Regions from separate parts of the Clostridium sp. Marseille-P299 genome, predicted to be linked through region 1. Evidence: riboswitches for the same ligand, from Rfam matches in the RefSeq annotation. Region 1 holds a riboswitch; the other holds the start of a gene.
The links. Region 1 has a riboswitch for cyclic di-GMP ahead of BN4220_RS12595 (cellulose binding domain-containing protein). Riboswitches for the same ligand answer to the same signal wherever they lie in the genome.
Positions count from the first base shown of each region.

Region 2: it holds a riboswitch for cyclic di-GMP, as region 1 does, so the genes downstream of both, BN4220_RS02525 (IS256 family transposase) here and BN4220_RS12595 (cellulose binding domain-containing protein) in region 1, are expected to answer to the same signal.

Region 1 is NZ_FJVE01000007.1:1,043,033-1,047,257, forward strand. It holds gene BN4220_RS12585 (GerAB/ArcD/ProY family transporter) at 1-467, opposite strand, end outside; gene BN4220_RS12590 (spore germination protein) at 478-2,010, opposite strand; cyclic di-GMP riboswitch class II at 2,447-2,531, shown strand; gene BN4220_RS12595 (cellulose binding domain-containing protein) at 2,617-4,225, shown strand, end outside.
Region 2 is NZ_FJVE01000005.1:159,056-163,280, reverse strand. It holds gene BN4220_RS02540 (recombinase family protein) at 348-908, shown strand; gene BN4220_RS02535 (hypothetical protein) at 964-1,218, shown strand; tRNA gene BN4220_RS02530 (tRNA-Leu) at 1,525-1,609, shown strand; cyclic di-GMP riboswitch class I at 1,802-1,887, shown strand; gene BN4220_RS02525 (IS256 family transposase) at 2,252-3,442, shown strand; gene BN4220_RS02520 (GGDEF domain-containing protein) at 3,592-4,225, shown strand, end outside.

The sequences.
Region 1 (4,225 bases):
AGAGGGATTAAGACAACAAGATAAAGGAATTCAGTTAATCTTGCACGAACTTCAATTTCTTTTGAAGCCAAATATAAGGTTAAAACGATAAGAAATAGTAAAATAATTTTATAATTAGTATTCGGCAATAAAGTTTCATTTATAATATTTGAGAAAAGATTAAAAACGAAGATACATAGAATTAAAAATTTTATGATATATAAAATGCCAAAAATAAAAGTAATAAATTTACCAACGGTATCTTTACTATAGGTGAAGTAGTCGCTATTTACCCTCCTTGTAAAATATAACATGAGTAAACTATAAAGAAGTGCAAGGACAGATCCTAATATAATTGCTAGGATTCCATCTTTGCCAGCGCCCACAGAGGCTATCTGTGGCACAATCATAATAGATATACTTAGAATATCTAATACGAGCATTTTTCTAAATTGTGAGCTTGAAATTTTAAAATTCCTCGGAAACATAGCGATTCACCTACTTACCATTTCTTTTTTTATCACGTTCTTTTAAACGGACTTTTTGATCTTCATTTGCATAAAATGGACGTTTCTTTTGCTTGAAAATTGGGTATTTCAAGATAGAATCGCCAATCGTACTTTCTTTCTTGTGATTCACTGCAACAAATGGAGAGAGATAAGGTACTCCAAAACTTTCTAAACTTGCTAGGTGGATAAAGACAAGCATTAAACCAATTATAAATCCAAACAAACCCAATATAGCAGATAAGATAATAATCATATATCGAATTAAACGAAACGCAGAGGAAAAGGTTTCATTTGGTATAGTAAAAGAAGCAATCGCAGTAAAGGCTACAACAATTACTACCATAGAACTTACTAAGTTAGCACTTACCGCTGCCTCGCCGATAATTAATCCTCCGACAATACCAATGGTATTCCCCAGTGGACTAGGAAGCCGTATCCCGGCTTCAGATAATAATTCAAAGGCTATCTGCAAGATAATAACTTCTAAGACAATGGAAAACGGGACACCCCGTCTTGCAGCAGCAAATGAGAGAGCTAAGGAGGTAGGAATCATTTCAGGTTGGTAATTGGTAATGGCGATGTATAATCCAGGAGCTCCAATCGCTATGATGGATGCGAGATATCTTAATATTCTTATAAAAGATACCACTTCCCATCTATTATAATAGTCATCAGAGGCTTGAAAAAATGAGCTTAGTGTGACTGGGAAGAGCATTGCCATTGGTGAGTTATCTACCAATATGGCAACTCTACCTTCTAACAAAGCAGATGCTACTTTATCTGGTCGTTCTGTCGACTGAAATTGTGGGAAAGGAGAGTACCAGGCATGTTCGGTAAGATGCTCTAGCATACCAATATCAAAGATACCATCAATTACAAATTGATCAATTCTTTCTTTTATTTCGTTTATTATGTCTTCATGTGCAAGGTCAGATATATAAACTATGGTTATATCTGTACGACTTCTGATTCCAACTTTAAGGGGATCCATTTTAAGTTTAGTATCACGAATGCGTCGTCGTATTAAAGCCTTATTGATAGCGACACTTTCGGTAAAACTATCCTTTGCTCCTCTAATTGTGACTTCTGTTTTGACTTCTGACACACCCCGACTAGGATAGCTCTTTAAAGATATCATAAGAGCTTTATTAAAACCGTCAATTAACAAGACAACATCACCAGACATAATTGCTTGTGTTATTTCATCCATCGTGGTTAGTTCTTTGATATCTGCTGTCTGTAATGCATGGGCTTTGATATAATCAAATTGATGTTCTGATGGTAGGTCGTCCATCCTGTATAATAAATTATCAATAATGTTCTGCTCCAGTGACTTTCTATCTATCATAAGATCAACATAGGAAAGATAGATATTTACTTTTTGCGAACCACCAATGGTTAATTTACGTTTAATAACATCACTGCAAGATACAAATAAAGTTTCAAGGGTTTTTATATTTTCATCTAGCTTTTTTGTCAAAGGTAAGGTAACAACATTATTTTCGTCATGGGATTTCTTCATAATTTCCTCCATGCTGCTACTGGCAGCAAAATTATTGTGCGTAAAGAATTTTCTGTGCTCATTTATGACGGATATGCCTATTTTCAGCCCATCCTTGTAAAATTTATTTATTTTTTGATTCGTTGGGAACTTTCGTTAATTATTATAATTATCATCAAAAATCCCAAGAATATGCATTAGATATACTATTTCTATCCATAGTTAAATTGATTGAATGATTTGAAAATATGCGACAATATTACTAAAATCCATTTATACCTAGGACTTTTATACTATACAATAAAAAGGAAAATATATTATATTTCATACAAATATTACCGATATATAATTAATATGGGCTAAATAAAAAAAATCAATTATATTGAATATTTATTAGAATTTAAATGAAGCTCCATATATCAGGCGATTTAATGGATAAATACAACTAAATACGAATGTAAAAAAATGATGCGTTGAACTATAGTCAATATCTGGGCACTTTGGGCTATAGGGAGCAAGTGGTGCAACCGGCATTTTTTTTTGTTGCCCTTTTTTACTTTTTATGCGGTTTTTGGAGTCCTTAAATATGCTTTGATGCCAAAGATTAAATCAAAGTAGGAGGAAAGTATGGAAGTACTAAGAAGGAAGAAAAGTATTTTTAACAGGGTTTTATGTTTACTTCTTTGTGTAACTATGGTTATGACCAGCATTCCATTTTCAGCGAATGCGGCATCTACTAAAAAGTTTATCAAAGCAGAACCGCAAGTATTCGTACCATCCAGTGGTGAAAAGGCAACGATAACATTTAATTTAGAAAATAAGCATGTTGTCAATGTCATGATTATGGACGGGAAAAAAGTAGTCGCTTACCTTGCGAAAAACAGGGAGTACAAAGGTGGCTATGAAACCCATGAATTGCAATGGGATGGTAAGGACGAGAGTGGAAGCTACGTAAAAAGTGGAACTTATAAGGTAGTTGTAGAGCCACAAGATAAGTATAAAAAGTATAAGTCCATTACCAATATTGCTGTCATAGGTGATAACAATAGTGAACTTTATATTTCACCGAATGTAAATGGAACCATTTTTAAAGTTTATGGAAAAGGTGGTAAAAAGCAGGGGGTAAATAAGGTTAACCTCTCTGTAACTGCAGATGGGGAAGCTGTAAAAAGTATCAGTGCTACAATAAGTGATAACTTATGGTATGCGGAACTTCCGATGACAAGTTATAAACTTTATAACATTAAAGCATCGGTATCAAGTTCCAGTGGAAATAGTACAAAATCAATTACAGCGGTACGCCATACGTTTCGTGTAACCGACCGGCTGGAATATTTAGCATCTGCTTATTATGGTGATTATAAAAAAGATGCTGCAATTATCCGCGATAATGGGCTTTATGGAACCTATACCAATAGTGGTGAATTGGTGGGATCAAGTATTCTTATCATTGACCCATCAAAAGACATTAAACAAGAGATTACAAGTAATAATACCTTAACCAATCAGCATCTAGGTGTGGTTGACCAATTACAAAGAACTGCGTCAATGAATCCAGTCAGTCTTACCATGGGAAATAATTTTTATTCCAATGAGGATCTCGTAATCGATGGATATACACCATTATCCTTTACAAGAATGTATAATTCAATGAGTGAGAGTTTCCATGAATTTGGTATCAATTGGTCGGATTCTTATTCTTATCTATTGCAGGACTTAGGAAGTACCATAGCAATTCAGTTTAGTGATGGTCATATTGAGTACTATACGAAAAATAGCGATGGTACTTATGCTTCACCAGATGGAATGGCAAGAAAATTGATCAAGAATGCCAACGGAACTTATACCTTAACGGTGGAAGGTTTGGAAATTTATGATTTTACAGCAAGTGGTAGAATTAAGACAATCTCTGATTTAAATGGAAATAAAACAACCTTCACTTACTATGATGGAATGCTTACGAAAGTATCAAATCCCAGTGGACATATGGAATTTACCTATAACACAGACGGTACGATTGGGTCGGTAAAGGATAGTGGAAATCGTAGTATAAGTTATGGGTATACCAATGGATTAGTAACAAGTTTCACGGACGCAGAAGGGAATAAGACAACTTATTCTTACGATTCTTACAATCGATTAAACAAAGTAGTTAGCCCAGAAAAAATTACTTTGTATGCAATCGAATATGATACGTCCGATCGTGTAATATCAAAAACAGTTCAAGGAAGCACAT
Region 2 (4,225 bases), on a different contig from region 1:
CGTATAATAATTTAATACTATTCGTCTAGAAATACAATATAGATGATACTTTTACGACAATATTTTATTTATATATGCGACAATGATATTTAATTAAAAATCTATATTGTCTATTACTGTTCTTTATGAATAGTTATTTTGTAACGACAAATAACTTGATAACTAATTAAATTAATGATTCTGATATTAGTGTGTCATAAACGATTGTTTTTGACACACTTTAGTAAGTGACGTAAAATCAAGGATTGTAGAGATTAAAAATGTGTCAAAAAACGTATCAGTATCTATTTACATTTTGAAACGTTTATGATACAATACAGACATCATATACATAAGGAGTGATTTTCATGCTATTAGCATATGCAAGAGTATCAACAGATGAACAGAACCTTGATAGACAAATTGATGCATTAGTGAAATACGGAGTAGATAAGCGCAACATCTACATGGAAAAGATAACTGGTACTAAAAGAGAACGTGAACAACTAAACAAAATGATTTCTGAACTACAAGACGGTGATACGGTAATAATTACAGACTTAACACGTATAAGTAGAAGTACAAAGGATTTGTTAGATATCATAGAGCAGATTAAGAGTAAGAGAGCTAGCATTAAAAGTATTAAAGATACTTGGCTAGATACCACTACAGATAATCCGTACAATGACTTTCTATTAACTGTAATGAGTGGACTAAGTCAATTAGAGAGAGATTTAATATCACAAAGAACAAAAGAAGGTTTAGCATCTGCAAAGGCAAGAGGGAGAAATGGGGGAAGACCTAGCAAACAAAATGAAAAAGGTGAAACTGTAAAGGTTTTATATAGTAGTGGAATGAAGATAGTCGATATTGTGAAACAAACTGGATTATCAAGGAGTACAGTAAATAGAATAATTAAAAAAATATAGTAAACAGGCATAAAAAGAATTAAATTAACATGATTAAAAGAAGGATAGAATAACAATGAATGACGATAATAACAAAAGATATTGTGGGCGTTTTAATATGTCAGCTAGAGAATTCCAAAACTATAAAGAATGGAAAAAGATTAGAGTAATACTTTATATCGTTGCAATGATAGGTAGTTCGATTTTTATTGATAGAATAAGTTTATGGTTTATATTAACCATTTATTTAATGTTTAAAATAGGTCATGAACATAAATGTGAAGAACAATGGATTAAGGATGGTTCAATTACTAAAGAAGATTTAAAATAGCAGTAGCTTAAGTCAGAGGATACATAACAGTATCCTCTTTTTTTAGTAGCAGGGGATATTAACACTTAAATGTAAGTTGTATTGATTAAATAATTAAATAGCTGATATTTTTTGATACTTGTTTTTATATATTAAGTACGACATTATAATTTGTATATTATGGATGAACAAAAAAATAAATTAAGTATTGCAATTTATTAATATACCTGTTATAATAATGTTCGTTCGTAAGATAATATCTAGCGAAGAAATTGGCAAAATATCTAGTTCATATATGATTAGATTGCCTAATTTAATAGGTTTTTTGCAGTCGTGGCGGAATTGGCATACGCGCTAGACTAAGGATCTAGTCCGGGTTGACTGGGTACGGGTTCAAGTCCCGTCGACTGCAGTAATTAGAATAGGAGTTTCAGAGTTTTATAAACTTTGAAGCTCTTATTTTTTTGTAAATATATATAGTATTTAAAATGAGAGAATATTAGATGAGAAACAATAAAGAAACAGACTTATTAGATATATTGAATGAGTATTTTGTTTATTTTGACAATTGACAATGAAATAAATTATATATAAAATTATTATATAAATATAAAGGCAAACTCCTTGAAAAGGGATGTACGCAAAGCTATAGGGCCTTCATCTGAATAGATATGGTAGCCAGTTATTATATTCATATTTTGCGTACACTTTTAGTGTACTTTTTTTGTGTAGAAAATTCACACACTTTAGTAAAGAACAGTTATTAAACTACATTATATGACTGTATCAAAAGAAAGTACCTTAAGGAGTTATCCGAAGTACAGGTTTTTTGATACTGCTCAAATAGTGTAGTTTTTTTGTTATTCAAATGCAATTATATAGTTTAAATGAATTTAGTAACAGCTTAGGCATGTATTAAATTTAAGATAATACGGTGTAGCATATAATGGATAGTGTAAAATATTTTGTGTAAATAAAAATAGAGAAGTTCCATCTGACATGGTAAAATGTTTAACGACGAAGAAAAACATAACCAAGAAAGAAGGACTTCCCTATGACTAATAATAACAAAAATCAAAAAGAAAATCTAGACTTAAACTCTTTTTTTGAAGAGTATATTCTTGGTCTATTAAAACAAACCATGGAAACCTTGATGAAGGAAGAACTCACTAACATTCTCCAGTACAGTAAATATAGCTACGAAGGACATGGTACTGGCAATTCACGCAACGGATACTATACCCGTAATTATGAAACCAAATACGGTCTGATTGAGAATCTTAAAATTCCTCGTGACCGTAATAATGAGTTTGAACAACAACTCATTCCACCATATGCAAGAAGAGATGATTGGCTAGAAACCATGATCATCCGCATGTATGCAAGTGGAGTATCTACACGTGAAATTGCTAACATCATTGAAAAACTTTATGGAAATTCTTATAGTGCGGCTACAGTAAGTAATATCACTGATGTTGCTCTTGAAGAAATTGAACAGTGGCATAAGCGTCCTCTAAAGAAGAGGTACAGTGTCATTTATATTGATGCTTTACATCTTAAATTAAGAAGAGATACAGTATCAAGTGACGCCGTTTACTTCATTTTAGGTGTCGATGAAGATGGATACCGTGAAGTATTAGACTTCTTTATCGGTGTAAATGAAAGCGCTTATGTTTGGGAGGATAATCTTCGCCAGATAAAAGAACGAGGCGTAGATGAAGTTCTCCTCTTCGTCATGGACGGTCTCTCTGGACTTGACGATGCTGTTCATAGAGTATATCCAAAAGCGGATATTCAACGATGTATTGTCCATAAAGTTCGTAATGCAATTCGTAGTGTTCGTAAGAAAGATATCAACGATTTTACAGCTGATTTAAAAGTTGTATACGAATCTCCAAACCTAGAGCAGTGTAGAGCAGCTTTAGACGAATTTGCTGTTAAATGGAGTAAATCTTATAAACGTGTAGTGGAATCCTGGTTAAATGACGAGGACTTATTCACATACTATAAATACCCTGTTTCTATGCGAAAATCCATCTATACAACGAATTGGATCGAGCGCTTTAATAAAGAAGTACGTCGTCTTGTAAAAACTAAGGATGCACTACCCACAGAAGACGCATGTAGTAAACTCGTTTATTATAAAGTGATTTCTTATAATGAATCATGGTCTACAAGAAAGCTTAGAGGCTTTGCTTGTTCATCAGATAAACTTCAGGATATGTTTACCGAAAGGTACGCATAAACTATTTACACAAAATTATTGACACTACCATATAATGACGAATGAAACTATATTGTTAACAAATAATAATGTATTCCTTCTAAGACATAACAATTCTTGATTATATATGTTGCGAAAATAGATGTATTCGCTTAGAAATGGAGGTAAATATGAAGAAAATATTATTTAAACAAATAGTCATTGGATTGAGCATTATAGCTGGTATAGTGTCTGTTTTGTCTTTGGGGATAATTTTTTCAATACAAAGCAAAGCGGTAATACAAGATTTAGAAGAGATCATTGAGCAAGTCGAGAGTACATACGATACTAGTAAGTTAGAGGTAGAAGAGAAAAAAATACTGTTTCAAAATGATTATTTAAATAGGGCATACGCAGTCGACTTTATTTTAAATCAAGATATTAATCAGAGTTATACTATTTCAAAACTAAAAAAAATAGAACAGCTGATGGAATTGGAGTCAATCAACCTCATAGATGATGAAGGAAACATAGTTTTTAGTAGTGAGGAGGAATATGTCGGTTTAAATTTCAAGGATTATCATGAAGACTTTCCTTTTTGGGAGCTGATTGAGAATAAGGATTCAAATGCAAATGTAGTGACTCTTGATACCGATACGATATTGGAACAAGAGGATCCGATATATATAGGAATAAAATCAAGCTCAGAAAAATATTCTGTTGTACAAATAGAAATCGATTCCAGTAAGTTACGAGTTTTATTAAAAGCTAGCACGATTGGATCAATTGTGGATGCTACGCCAAGTTTATATGAAATGGCAGTAT